Linked DNA regions of Sporomusa sphaeroides DSM 2875. The protein of the gene in region 2 interacts with the protein of the main gene of each other region in a pairwise test. Links are inferred from orthologs where the notes say so. Each region holds a gene or a part of one and is shown on either strand. Other genes may lie near its edges.

The links.
Region 1: the proteins of SPSPH_RS07400 (region 2) and SPSPH_RS04190 interact in binary tests that used the Escherichia coli proteins (3 or more experiments, as listed by UniProt). The link is inferred for Sporomusa sphaeroides DSM 2875 from one-to-one orthologs.

The regions. Positions count from the first base shown.
Region 1 is NZ_CP146991.1:974,898-982,152, reverse strand. What follows is about bases 772-3,590. They hold SPSPH_RS04190 (sulfate/molybdate ABC transporter ATP-binding protein), read right to left. Parts: upstream 2,809-3,590; coding sequence 1,735-2,808; downstream 772-1,734. Other genes in these bases: cysW (sulfate ABC transporter permease subunit CysW), read right to left, coding at 2,830-3,590; SPSPH_RS04195 (adenylyl-sulfate reductase subunit alpha), read right to left, coding at 772-1,666. Also shown: more of SPSPH_RS04195, read right to left, coding at 1-771; more of cysW, read right to left, coding at 3,591-3,708; sulfate ABC transporter permease subunit CysT, read right to left, coding at 3,877-4,716; SPSPH_RS04175 (sulfate ABC transporter substrate-binding protein), read right to left, coding at 4,734-5,813; SPSPH_RS04170 (hypothetical protein), read right to left, coding at 6,152-6,340; SPSPH_RS04165 (hypothetical protein), read left to right, coding at 6,535-6,750; SPSPH_RS04160 (EamA family transporter), read left to right, coding at 6,923-7,255. UniProt on the Escherichia coli protein: Part of the ABC transporter complex CysAWTP involved in sulfate/thiosulfate import. Responsible for energy coupling to the transport system.
Region 2 is NZ_CP146991.1:1,672,807-1,680,201, reverse strand. What follows is about bases 3,181-6,139. They hold SPSPH_RS07400 (glutamate-5-semialdehyde dehydrogenase), read right to left. Parts: upstream 5,308-6,139; coding sequence 4,054-5,307; downstream 3,181-4,053. Other genes in these bases: SPSPH_RS07395 (IS110 family transposase), read left to right, coding at 5,558-6,139; SPSPH_RS07405 (hypothetical protein), read right to left, coding at 3,876-4,034; nadD (nicotinate-nucleotide adenylyltransferase), read right to left, coding at 3,181-3,704. Outside these bases: SPSPH_RS07435 (CvfB family protein), read right to left, coding at 1-233; rsfS (ribosome silencing factor), read right to left, coding at 242-589; SPSPH_RS07425 (LCP family protein), read right to left, coding at 722-1,732; bis(5'-nucleosyl)-tetraphosphatase (symmetrical) YqeK, read right to left, coding at 1,816-2,376; SPSPH_RS07415 (RNA recognition motif domain-containing protein), read right to left, coding at 2,719-2,970; more of nadD, read right to left, coding at 3,090-3,180; more of SPSPH_RS07395, read left to right, coding at 6,140-6,733; proB (glutamate 5-kinase), read right to left, coding at 6,855-7,395. UniProt on the Escherichia coli protein: Catalyzes the NADPH-dependent reduction of L-glutamate 5-phosphate into L-glutamate 5-semialdehyde and phosphate. The product spontaneously undergoes cyclization to form 1-pyrroline-5-carboxylate.

The DNA.
Region 1 (7,255 bases), 700 kb from region 2 along the record:
TTTCATCCCTCTTTACCAAGTCTCTGAACACAAGCCTGATCTCGCCGTTACTTAGTCTGGAATTAACATATTTCAACCAGTTATTATCATTTTTTTCCGGATAGTCGGCATTTTCCTGAAAGGCATGCCAGCGGGTCTCCTGCCTGGCTTCCAGATGCCGGATAAGGACCTTGCAGACAAACAGCCTGTCAATAACCTCCTGGATGCTTAGCAGCTGGTACATGTCGCTGGCTCTTAACTGGCCGCACATTTCCAGCAGCTCTTCAATGCGCTGTTTGGCCACCTGTAGTTTCTGGTAATTAAAGATGTAGCCTGATGAAATGCCTCCTGCATAATCATCCATGGTTTTCTGCATGGCTTCTTCGATGCTTTCGGCAGTATGAAGTGCCGGCTCTGCCTGCAGCAGTTGTTGCAATGCCGCAATTTTATTGTCTATTTCGTTTTGTCCGGGCCACCGGTTATGTTTATCCCGGATATATTCTAAGCTTGCCAAAGCAGCAATTTCGCCCTCGGCAAAACAGCCTGTCACATACTTTTGCGGGCAGCCGCCGGCTACGTCGCCGGCTGCGTAGAGTCCGTTAATGGTGGTTGCCCGTTTGGTGTCCACCCAGTACCCGCTGGCCGTATGTCCACCCACAATGTAAGGCTCGGTTCCCTCAATCTCTACATTTTCTGAAGCAGGTCCCTGCCGCTCAAGCCATCGCAGCGTCTGGGACGGAGCCATATTCAGATAGGCTTTATATAATTCGTCCTCCTGTTTCGGAGAAATGGCTTTCGTTTGCAAAAAGCAGGGCCCTCTGCCGTTTCTATTTTCCATGACGGTAGAATACAGGCGGTTGGCAGTGCTCATATTGCCATATTGCTGTTCATATTCTTCCCCTTGGCTGTTTACCTGCGGTGCGCCAACACCCTGGGCAATCGTGCCGGTGGGGGCGATGGTGTCCTTACACCGCAAAGCAATAAAACGCATTTCAAAGGTGGTCATTTCCGCACCTGCCCTGATTCCCATGGCATAACCTGCGCCGGTATTAAATGGACTGTACCACATTTTATGCCGGGAAAAACCGGGATTATTAGGCCGATAAAGCCCGGCGGCTCCGCCGGTGGCACAGATTACAGCCTTTGCCGAGATAACGTAAAAAGTGGGAGAATCCAGGGAAAACCCGTACGCGCCTGCTACTGCGCCATCCTTGATAATGTAATCAACAATATTAATCCGGTTTATTACGGTAACGCGCGGACTGTTCAGCACGGCTTCCGCCAGCAGCGGTTTTATATTCTCACCATTGATTTTGATATTTCTGGTTCCCCGGGCAGCATACTCGCCGTGCTCATCTTTTTGTATCACCAGCCCAAGACCTTCCATTTTACGGGTGACTTGATTAAACCGCTCTGCCGCCGTATAGACAAGATCTTCTCTGACCACACCGGCAGCATCATTTTTGACATAATTAAGGTAGGTTTCCGGTGTTTGACCTTTGACAATATAAGCGTTCAGGGCATTAACACCGGCTGCCAGACAACCGCTGCGCTTGATATTGGCCTTTTCGGCAATAATGACTTTTGCCGCAGCCTTCCCGGCAATAGTTATGGCAGCAAAACAGCCTGCCGTCCCGCCGCCAATAATGAGAATATCTGTTTCCAGACGTTTTTCCGCTACATTCATACCTTCACACTGCTTTCCCATTCGCTGAATTCATCTCCCCCAAATCAATGCCGGAAGAACGGTTGACATTAGATAACATAATCTTCAGGGATAAATATTCGAAGATCTTTAGGTTTGACAAATACTTGCTCACCTAACTTTATATTGAGTTCCCGGAATCGTTCTTTACTTAATTCTACTTCCACGAAATCGCCGGTATCTTCCCTTTTTAATTCCAGATGGACAGTCGGCCCTACGGCCCGAATATACAGAATACGTGCCGGAATAAACTCCTGCCCCTTGCCTTCCCGTTCCACTTCAATGTTATAAGGACGCACAAAGCTTACGGCCTGTGTATCCAGCGTATCAATATGATCAGGTGCTGCCAGTTCAATTGAGCCAAGACTGATCCGGCCTCGATGAATGCGCCCGCGGAATAAATTTACGTTTCCTAAAAAGTCGTATACAAACGGACTGTTCGGGTGTTCATACACTTCCTCAGGTGTCCCCAGTTGTTCAATCCGGCCATTGTTAAGGATTACGATGCGGTCTGCTACATCCAGCGCCTCTTCCTGATCATGGGTAACAAACACACTGGTAACATGAAGTTCGTCATGCAATTGTCTAAGCCAGCGCCGTAATTCTTTCCGCACTTTGGCATCCAAAGCGCCAAACGGTTCATCTAAAAGCAGCACCTGCGGTTCAACGGCAAGCGCTCTGGCCAGTGCCACCCGCTGCCGCTGCCCGCCGGACAACTGGGTTGGGTAACGGTGAGCCATACCCTCGAGCTTAACCAGACTCAATAGTTTTTGTACCTTTGCCTGAATCTCGGTTTTTGCAGGACGCAATTTGCTTGGGCGGACATGTAAGCCAAAAGCAATATTATCAAAAACAGTCATATGGCGGAATAATGCATAATGCTGAAAAACAAACCCTACCTGCCGTTGTTGGACATTTCTTTGGGCGGTATCTTCACCATTGAAGAGGATTGAACCCTGATCGGCCAGCTCTAAACCGGCGATGATTCGCAGCAACGTCGTTTTGCCTGAACCGGACGGCCCTAAAAGGGCCACAAGTTCGCCTGTTGGAATTGTCAGATTGATATCTTTCAAGGCTGTAAACGAACCAAACTGCTTATGTATATTAATGATCTCAATACTCATTACTTTACCTCCCCGTACACACTACTCAGCTAACTCCTGGCTTTGCTGCTGCACTTCCCATTCGGCAATGTTTTTTACAACTAAGGTTATGATGGCCAGCAGCGTCATCAGGGAAGCCACGGCAAATGCCGCAACAAACTGGTATTCATTATATAAAATTTCAACATGCAGCGGCATGGTGTTGGTAAGGCCGCGAATATGTCCTGAAACAACCGATACCGCACCGAATTCACCCACTGCCCTCGCACTTGTAAGAATAACGCCGTAAATCAGCCCCCATTTGATATTGGGTAAGGTAACATGCCAAAAAGTTTTCCAGCCGTTCGCGCCTAAAGTTAATGCCGCCTCTTCCTCGGCTGTTCCCTGAGCCTGCATCAGTGGTATTAGTTCGCGGGCAATAAAAGGGAAAGTAACAAAAACTGTGGCCAAAACAATCCCCGGCACAGCAAAAATAATCTTGATATCGTGGGCAGCCAGCCACGGGCCGAAGATACCCGGTTTGCCAAACAAGAATACAAAAATCAGTCCGGCAATAACCGGCGAAACAGCAAACGGCAGGTCAATCAGTGTGATTAGAAAGTTTCTGCCTCTGAACTCAAATTTGGCTATTGCCCAGGCCGCCGTCAGCCCAAACAGTGTATTAAGCGGTACAGCAATGCTTACTGTCAGCAGCGTAAGCTTAATAGCAGCCAACGCATCCGGTTCTGTAATGGCTTTAACATACAATGCCAAGCCTTGTTCAAATGCTTTTACAAATACGGCAATGACAGGAACAATCAGCATTAACCCCAGAAATGCGAGGGCAAGGGCAATAAGCAGCCAGCGAACCAATGGCAGTTCGGTTGTTGAGCCGGGAGTTTGCCGTATAGTTTTTGACCGCAGTGCTATATTACTGGCCATAAGGTGTCGCGCCTCCTTCTATCCGATGGCCAACTCGCTCTAAGACTCCCGCTTCTATAAGCGTGATTTATACCCCTACGGGCACAGGCGAGCGAGTAAGCCCCTGGATAATTCCGACTAGGATTCAGCTGGAGTAAAACTCCACCTGAATCAAGTCTACATTTATAATCAGCCATGCCGTCTCCCCTGCCACCACTGCAAAAGGTTAATTACGAACAGCAGGATAAATGAAACAAACAGCATAACCGCCGCTATGGCACTGGCACCGCTGTAGTCATATTGCTCAAGCTTAGTCATAATCAGCAGCGGCGTAATCTCGGTTTTCATCGGCATATTGCCTGAGATAAACACAACTGATCCATATTCCCCCAAAGCCCGGGCAAACGCCAGCGCAAACCCGGTCAAGAGGGCTGGGAATATCTCCGGCAAGATAATCCTGGTAAAAGTTTGCAGGCGACCAGCCCCCAAGCTGGCCGCCGCTTCTTCTACTTCTTTGTCTAATGTTTGCAGGACAGGTTGAACCATGCGCACCACAAACGGCAATCCAATAAAGGTAAGGGCTATGACAACCCCCAGAGGCGAGTAGGCGCCTTTGATGCCAAGTAAGGCCAAATGGCTGCCAATCCAGCCGTTTGGAGCATACAGCGTGGTTAATGTAATACCGGCAACGGCGGTAGGAAGAGCAAATGGCAGGTCAACAAGTCCATCGATAATTCGTTTGCCGGGAAACGAATAGCGTACCAGTACCCAGGCTACCAATAAGCCAAATATGGCGTTTATGGAGGCGGCAATCAGGGATGCGCCAAAACTGAGTTTATAGGATGCCACCAGTCTCGGAGCTGTGACTATTTCCCAAAACTCTGCCCACCCTATTCCAGCTGCCGTAAGAATAATGGTAGATAACGGAATCAATACTAGGAGCCCAATATATAACATGGTAAAGCCCATAGTGAGTCCAAAACCCGGCAGGATGCTATGTTTCGTTATAGTAAGGGATTTAAGACTCATGATTATTCCCCACTTCGTTATTGTTTGGCTTTTGGTTCATAAATTTGATCAAAAATGCCGCCATCTTTAAAGTGCTTGTTATGAGCCTCTGTCCAGCCACCAAGTTCAGCTATCGTAAACAGGCTGAGCTTAGGGAACTGGTTAGCATATTTGGCAGCAACAGCCTCTGCCCGCGGTCGGTAGTAATGTTTAGCAGCAAGCTCCTGTCCCTGGTCGGTATAGAGATATTGGAGATACGCCTCAGCTATCTGCCGGGTTCCCTTTTTATCGACTACTTTATCGACCACTGCGACAGGCGGTTCAGCCAGAATACTTAAGGAAGGCGCTATGATTTCAAATTTGTCTTTACCTAATTCCTTTTCTGCCAGTAAGGCTTCATTTTCCCATGCCAGCAGGACATCACCTATGCCGCGTTCCACAAAAGTGGTGGTTGAGCCCCGGGCTCCGGTATCAAGCACCGGTACATTTTGATATAGTTTGGTTAAAAATTCTTTGGCCTTAGTTTCATCATTATTATTTTGCTTCAACGAGTATCCCCAGGCTGCCAGATGGTTCCAGCGGGCTCCGCCGGAGGTTTTCGGGTTGGGAGTAATAACGGCTATCCCTGGTTTAACCAAATCATCCCAGTCTTTGATATTCTTGGGATTTCCCTTGCGCACCAAAAAGACGATGGTGGATGTATAAGGAGTAGAGTTCTGTGCCAGGCGTTTTTGCCAATCGGCTGAAATAATTCCGGTTTGCGCTACCGCATCGATGTCTGGCGCTAAAGCTAATGTCACAACATCGGCTTCAATACCTTCACGCACCGCACGCGCCTGAGCGCCCGAACCACCATGAGACTGCTGAATGGTAACAGTTTGGCCGGTTTTGGCTTTCCATTGGCTGGCGAAGGATTCATTAAAATCCTTGTATAATTCGCGGGTTGGGTCATAAGAAACGTTGAGCAGCGTAACCGGCTGAGCAGCCGGCTTCCCTTTATCGGCTGCGGCCTCTTGCTTGCCGCAGCCTGCCAGGCTGGCTACCATAAGCGACAAAGCAGCAATGAGAAGATAGATTTTCACAGATTTTGGCCTTGGTTTTGCACCTAATTGAAACATGACAATCTCCCCTTATAAATTATTATTTCAGCCCAGTAGTCTGCCAAGTCTAAAGCTATAGGATGAATTGCGCGAGATTTTTTGTCCAGCAAGGCGGAGGAACCGCGCATATCGGACATATGTAAGGTGACGACAACGAAGTTGGGCGGAAAATCTCGCGACAAGAACACCATAGATTTAGGCTTGGTGGACTACCAGTATTACCTGAACATATAACCGCGGAAAATAAAAATGGCTAACTACTTGTTAGTAGTTAGCCTCCAGTTTTCTGGTGAGCCGTTCATATTTAATTTTTTCATCATTATAGCTGGTGCAGCCTGTATAGTCAAGAACTTTTTTCAAAGTCTGTGAGTTGGCCTGTCAGAAAGCCAGGGAGCGGTGCGAACAATACTGTTATGCCTTTTCAGCATCAGGCCGCAAAGCAGCTCCAGTTCTTGCATAAGCTCCTCCCCCGCAATCCCTTCCTGGGGTAATCGTAACGCATCACAAATTTTCCTGATTCGATCGCAGATTTCATCTTCGGTCATTCTTCCTCCTCCTCGCTAGTTTGTGGGAAAATTAATCCAGCTGTGCAGGAAATATCTTCCCTGATCACTAACTTAAGAGTAATACGGAGCTGTGACAAAACTATGACAAAACTTAGAAAACCAATAAGACCAGTGAGCCGTCGATGTGAAAGCATAAAGAATAGAGGGAATTTTTTTGAAGGCGAGGTGGTACTGTGGAAAGAGTCGAACCTATCCAGCCGATAAGGCGGGTGTTACCTATCCGGAAAGCCCTGCCCGATTATTTTGACTTGGAAATGCAGCATCAAAGCAGGCAAAAACGGCAGGTAAAAACAAAAAAGTCCCTGAAAAACAACTCCAAGCCGGAATCTAACCAGCAGCAGCCTGCCAATGAAGCCGGCATCGGCCATCGCGTCGATTATAAAGCTTAGGTACTAGCAGTTATTGACAACTGGCAAAACAGACTTTATACTAATCCTGAAACGGAATACTAAAACTGATTCAGTATGTGGATTTTTCTAGAGAACTTCTCTATTTTCGCCACACAAATGCCTTATTGGCTATTTGTGTGGCTTTTTTGCATACAAAAAAGGAGGCTTTGTTATGAAATTCTGGCATTATGCTCTCATTGTTTTCCTGGGAGGCTGCTGTTATGGGATATTATCGACCTTTGTTAAGCTGGCCTATGCTACAGGGTTCACCGTGAATGCAGTAACCGGGGGACAGTATTTTTTCGGGACGGTGCTGGCGTGGCTGGTTGTTTTATTTACGAAAAAGCAAAAGTTAACAGGCAAGCAAACGGTAAAGCTGCTGTTATCAGGAATTCCCTCCGGCTTAACAGGCATATTTTATTTCCAGTCTCTGCAAACCCTGGATGCCTCGCTGGCTATTATTTTTTTGTTTCAATTTGTGTGGATCGGTACATTGTTTGAGTGG
Region 2 (7,395 bases):
CGCATTTGCGGCAGGCGCATACTGGCCGTCAGCCTGCCTTTGGGATCTGTATAGAGGTATACCTTAACAGTTTGTCCTACGGCAACAGGTTCTGTCTGTTGGGCATTATGCAGCAAAATATCATCACTGGTATTGCCTGTACCGGCGTCTAAAAATACGCCTAAGTCACTTTTCCGTACCACTGCCAGCTCTACTACATCACCAGGCCTGAATGCATGTTTATTTCTATCCATACTCACACCTAACCTTGGTAAGACATTTGTTTGGCATCGCTCCACAACCGCTCGAGATTGTAAAATACACGGTCATCTTCCACAAAAATATGGGCCACACAACTGCCATAATCGAGTAGCACCCATCGCGCTTCCCGGTATCCTTCTTTACGCAACAGCCTAATGCCTTGTTCTTCCATCTGTTCCACAATGTTATCGGCAATGGCTTGTACTTGGGTAGTTGAATTAGCGCTGCAAATGACAAAGGAGTCAGTAACTGGTGATATTCCCAGCAAATCCATAATAATGATGTCACGCGCTTTTTTGTCGCTGGCAGCTTTGGCCACTAATTCAGCTAAATTATGATTATCAATCATCGGTTAAACATTACCTCCTGGAAACTCTTCGTTATAGCTTTTTCTTTCCAAAATTATTTTATTCGGACCAGACAGGCCAGTTTCCTGCCAAAAAGGGTAAAGCCTCAAAAATAAGCTTTACCCTCGAACATTTTAGTTGTTTCTGGTGCTGGCCGGACTTGAACCATCCCTGGATATGCCATCGGCTGCCTTTTTAGAAAAAAACATTTTTTCTATTACCTGTGTTGTCTGCTCGGTATTCGGCACCCAATAGCTCAAGCCTTCGATGGTGGCAAAATCACCTGGCAGCATTTCCGCATTAAAATTATTTGAGTCAAAGCTTTTGAGACTATTGGCTACTTTGGCCATAGTCATCACCGACATATCGGTATCAACATATTGATTAAGGGTACTGACAAGTGCGGGTACCTTTAAGAGAGTGCCCACCTGCATGGTCTCTTTAGCCAGGGCTTTTACAAAACGCTGCTGTCGCTGCACCCGGCCAATATCACCAAGTTCATCACTGCGGAATCGAACATATTGCCCCGCCATTTCACCATCTAAATGCTGATAGCCTTTATCAATATCTATCGTAAGATCAGCATAAGGGTCACGATAGTGCATATCATGCTCGACGTAAAGATCCACACCACCTAAAATATCAATGACTTTGATAAATGCCTGCCAGTCAATTACTACATAATAATTAACCGGAATATGCAAAAACTGCTCCACGGTGCTGCGGGCAAGTTCAGCGCCGCCATAAGCGTAAGCATGGTTAAGCTTGTCATAGCCCTTGCGTCCGGGGATGTTCACCTTAGTGTCACGCGGCAGGGACAACAAATTGATTGTGCCATCATCCGGATTAAGGCTGGCAACCATCATGGTATCTGATCGTCTGGCCTTATCATAAGGGTTTTCATGATCTTGATCATCAAGACCTAGGAGTAGGATATTGACTCTGTTCTTAAGTGTTTCCGGCGGACGTTCGGTAGACTTTACCACCGGCGTTACTGCCGGTACACGAGCCATACTAAGGTATGCATAAACAGTGGCTCCCGCAATAGCCACTACCGCCAGCAGCAGCAGCACCAGCAGAATAAGAATGCGATCCCAGCGAATTTTGCGTCGCCGCTGCTTTGTTCTATTGTCTGCTTCATTCATGGTATCATCTCCTCTCCAAGAGATTAACAGGACCAACATCGGCTTCCACCGCCGCCAAAGGCTCGGCGCAAGCCGTGTTTTCTTTATCTTTGTAATAAATAATTACGGCCTTCTATTGTGGCCGGATGTATAAGCAAGCCTTGCTCAATAACATAGTAAAGGGACTGATCAAAGGCGGCAAGCAAAGCCGCATTAAGATCGGCGTCAGCTAAACGGCGAAGCTTGTCTACCCCGGGAAACTTCCTGCCCGGTTCTATACAATCAGCCAGATAAATGATTTTTGCCAAGGTTGACATAGTACGCCCGCCAGTAGTATGAAGCCTAATGGCAGCCAGAATATCAGGATCATCGACCCCATATTCCGTGTTGGCCAGAAACGCGCCGACCGGCGCGTGCAATAACACGGGTTGGCAACGTTCGACATCATTCATCACTATAGCAAAAGCTTCTGCCTTTTGCAATAGGCTATCGCTGGAAATGTTGCGGGCACAGTCATGCAACAGCCCGGCCAGGCGGGCTGTTTGTACATCTACGCCAAATCTGCCGGCAAGTTCACCGGCAGTCTGACTTACTCCCAATGAATGTTGAAAGCGTTTGGCAGACAATACTTGTGACAGCTTGTCCATAGCCTGGTTATACTCCATGATTTGACACCACCTTGTTGTTCTTATTATAAAGTAGACTTAGCTTCAGGGTGGGGTTTTAAACCCCATCTGAAGGTTAGTCGCTATTATCCAGGGGCATAACCGCTCTTAAACTCCCACTTTTAGAAGACGGGAGTCTTAGAGCGGGTTAGTCATCAGATAAAATTCGGCAGTTTTTTGCAAAAATCCTCTTACATATATAGTATCCAACAATTGCAGGCAGGTTGTGCAATAAACTGCTGGCTTTGCTGAAAGAGGCAAATAAAAAACCTCCTAAATATATAGGAGGTTAATATATAGGGTTACAGTTTATTATAAACTACAAGCTGCTACACCGGCCTTTTACCCTTGCCGTGGCTTAGCTTCATTGACAACGATTTGCCGGCCGCCGACTTGAGAACCATTCATAGCCTCGATCATTTTGTCGGCATCAGCGTCCTCTACTTCTACAAACCCAAACCCACGGGAACGTCCTGTTTCCTTATCCGTGATGATTCTGCTCGAAATTACAGAACCATGTGGGCGGAAAGTATCTGCAAGCTCTGTGTCTGTAGTAGTCCAGGGCAGATTGCCGACATAAAGTGTTTTTGCCAAAGGGAATCACCTCCGTTACCTCAGGATACTTTTAAACAAAATAAGTTTTACGTTAACATTATTTGCAAAAGCACGGTATTTATGCCTGCCTGATTCTACCTTTTTAAATTGGCGGACTACTATCGGTACAAGCCTTCCTTGTAGATGTAAGCTTCCACACTTTCCGGCACGATATATTTAATCGACCGCCCCTTCTTCACCCGTTCACGAATATCGGTTGAAGATATTTCAAGCTCCGGTGTGGCCAGCCGCTGAATGCTGCGGCGTCCTTTGGCGCCAAACTGTTTTATTACCTGATCAATATAACTGATGCAGCCCGGCCGGGTAGCGGCCACAAAGAAACATAAATCCAGAAGCTGGTCGATATGCCGCCATGTGGGCAAATCTTTTACCGCGTCGGCACCGGTAATAAAATAAAATTCGGTACTGGCACCATAGCAATCAATTAATGCTCTGACAGTATCAACCGTATAGGAGGGACCGGAACGCTCAAGTTCAATGCCTGACACAAAAAAATGGGGATTAGAATAAGTAGCCATCACTGTCATAATATAACGGTGGATGGCTGGCGTAACCAGTGATTCTTGTTTATGCGGCGGATTGCTGGCAGGAATAAATAAGACTTTATCCAGGTTGTATTCAATACGGACAGCTTCCGCCGTTACTAAATGACCGACATGAATAGGGTCAAAGGTCCCACCCATAATACCTACTTTAGCTGTTGCGCACACCATAGTATCTGCCTTTCAAAATATCCAAAAAATCCAAATTCACTTTCATTATAGCAAATGCTTGTCACCATGAAAAGATATTTAAGTGCTGCACCACAAAGCTTGGCTGCTTTTATCCGGAGACTTAATCGCTCTTACTCTTGCCTGGAGAAGCGTGAGTCTCAGCGCGGTCAGTCATCGGCTACATGTTATGATGAACCACACTATGCCAGCTACTGTGGCGATAAGGGCGGCTGCCTGCGCATAATCAACAGCGTCATGCCGTCCCTTTGGCGTACGCAAATAATTCATTACAGCATAATAATAACCTGACAGCTGTTTTAGCTTATTCATCAGTGCCTGCTATGCCAAACTATCGTATTTGCCCATTGCCGTTTACTATATATTTAATGCTGGTCAACTCCGGCAGCCCCATCGGCCCTCTGGCGTGAAGCTTCTGAGTACTTATGCCGATTTCAGCGCCAAACCCAAACTCAAAACCATCGGTAAACCGGGTTGAGGCGTTAACATATACGGCAGCAGCATCGACCTCCTGCTGGAAGCGGTTAGCATTGTCATAGTCGCAGGTGACAATGGCTTCCGAGTGCCGCGTGCTGTATGCTGCAATATGATCCAGCGCCATATCCAAACTGCCGACTACCCGTACTGCCAGAATAAGATCCAGAAATTCGGCCGCCCAGTCTGCTTCTGTCGCTGGCTTAACAGCGGTATGATATGTCATAGTCTGGGTGCAGCCCCTTATTTCAACACCGGCTTGGATATACCGTTCCAGCATGGCAGGCAGGAACTGAGGCGCGATTTTTTCATGAACCAGCAAAGTCTCCATGGCATTACACACGCCCGGTCGCGAAACCTTGGCATTGAAGGCAATGTCCTGAGCCATGGTAAGATCAGCCGCAGCATCGACAAAGGTATGACAGACACCTGTACCTGTTTCAATAACAGGTACCGTGCTGTTTTCAACAACAGTCTTAATCAGCCCGGCCCCGCCTCTGGGGATAATTACATCCAAATATTGATTAAGCTTAAGCATGGCAGTGACAGCCAAACGGTCAGTGGTCTCGATAAGCTGAATGGCTCCTGCCGGTACGCCGGCCGCCTGCGCGGCATTGGCCAGGATGGACGCAATAGCAGTATTCGAATGGATGGCTTCCGAGCCGCCGCGCAAAATAACGGCATTACCGGCTTTTAGGCAAAGTCCGGCAGCATCTACCGTAACATTGGGGCGGGCTTCATAAATAATACCAATAACCCCTAATGGCACCCTCATTTTTGTGACCTTAAGGCCATTAGGCCGCAGCCAGCCGCTGATACTCTCCCCGACAGGGTCTGGCAGTGCCGCAATTTGCCGTAAGCCGTCAGCTATGGCTTTGATTCTGGTTTCATCAAGCATCAGCCGGTCAACGAGGGGTTTAGCCATGCCATTTTCCCTTGCTTGCGCAATATCTTTGGCATTGGCGGCAATAATTACTGCCTGATTGTCTGCCAACGCTGCTGCCATCGCCAAGAGTGCCTGGTTTTTCACCGCAGTAGATAATGTCGCCAGTTTGCGGGCTGCGAGCTTAGCTTTGCCGCCTTTTTCGGTGAGTTCAGTTATGTAATCCATACCTTGTCTCCTTGTATTATAGAGTAGTAGTTATTAGAGCCCCTCTCCAAGGGCTATATGCTACACTGTAAGGGATGCTGTGGATTGGTTTTATCTCCTACCACCAGATGGTTCAAGAGAGGCTCCAACCGCAGCCCTTTGCAGGTTTGTTAATCAGTTAGATACCGCCAGACGGTTGATGTAGAACAAGGTTACAAGAGCAAAGTGTTCTGTGGGTACAGCATCAAATAATACCGTTGGAGGTCTTGCTATGATTTGTGTCGGGATTGATGTCGCTAAGGATAAACACGACTGCTTCATCATCAGTTCGGAGGGTAAAGTCCTTGCAAATGTGTTCACCATCCAAAACAGCATGGAAGGATTTGGCTACCTGTTGGAAAAAATCCGTGCCTGTTCTTTGCCCCTGGACAAAATAAAGGTAGGGCTTGAGGCTACCGGACACTACAGCTACAACATTCTCGGGTTTCTCCTTGACAATGGTCTGGACACCTATGTCATTAACCCCTTGCACACCAATCTTTACCGGAAAAGCCTCACCCTGCGAAAGACGAAGACTGACCGTGTCGATGCGCGAACAATTGCGGCTATGCTCATGTCTGATGTGGGCCTCAAGCCCTACACAGACACAGCTTACCACAATGAGGAGCTAAAGTCACTCACCAGATACCGGTTCGACAAGGTGAAGGTACGCGCTAAGCTGAAGTCCTCAATTGCCAGGCTGGTATGCATCCTGTTCCCGGAGCTGGAAAAGCTGGTATCGTCACTCCATATGGCCTCTGTTTACGCCTTGCTCGATGAGTTCCCGGGGGCTAAGCAGATTGCAGCGGCACATCTGACGCGGCTCACCCATTTGCTTGCCGAATCCTCCAAAGGCCGTTACGGACGGGACAAAGCCATAGAGATACGTGAAGCCGCCAGGCAATCGATTGGCTCTGTGACGACCGCGAAATCACTGGAACTGCGGCATACCATCCGGCTCATCCGTGAACTCGATGCCGAGATTGCGGAAATTGAACAGGTCATCCAACGCATCATGGACAAGATGCTTTCGCCTATTACCACGATTCCCGGCATTGGCTACAGGATGGGGGCTATGATTCTGTCTGAGGTGGGTGACTTTTCACGCTTTGATTCCCCTGACAAGATTTTGGCCTATGCCGGCCTGTCGCCCTCTACCTACCAATCCGGGCAGCTTAAAAATTGCTATGCCCATATGGAGAAGCGCGGCTCCAGATACCTACGCTATGCCATCTTCAATGCCACAAAATTTGTTTGCCTTTGGGACCCTGTCTTTGCCGCTTACCTCGCCAGGAAACGCGCCGAGGGAAAGCATTACAATGTGGCCATCTCTCATGCTGCCAAGAAGCTGGTGCGGCTCATTTATGCTCTGGTGAAATCCGGCGAGCCTTATCGTCTGGCAGCCTGATTCTCTCTCGATAGCCCGCATGGCGTCCTGTGGACGTCTGCTTTGCTATACCCTTTTTGGAACCATCTGTTTTTTGTCCACCATCCTCAATTTCGGGCTTGACTTTTAATAGTTAGTCTCTCTATACCAGTAATACCAGGTTGTCGCGGTGTACAATCTCATCATAGGGTTTAGAGCCAAGTATCTGACTAATTTCATGGGTGTGAACCCCCATGACTTTTTTCACATCATCAGCACCGTAATTGGTAATGCCTCGCGCCAGTTCCCGCCCACAGTCACTTACGATACTGATGGTGTTGCCTAGCTCAAAGTCACCGTCCACGGCTGTTATTCCGGCAGCCAGCAGGCTGGAGCCGCCCTTTAGCAGTGCCTGTTCACACCCTTTATCAACTTTTACCTTGCCGCTCACGCCGGCGCCAAAAGCCAGCCAGCGTTTACGAATTTGCAGGCGATTTTCTTTGGAAATAAAAATCGTGCCTACCCTATGGCCTTGCAGTACCTCACGAACTACACCATCCCGGCCGCCGGAGGCAATCACCATGGTTACCCCGGAATTAACGGCAATTTTCGCTGCCTGTATTTTGGTATACATACCGCCTGTTCCCCGAAGAGTGCCTGGTCCGCCTGCCAACTCTTCAATCGCCGGGGTAATATCCATAATT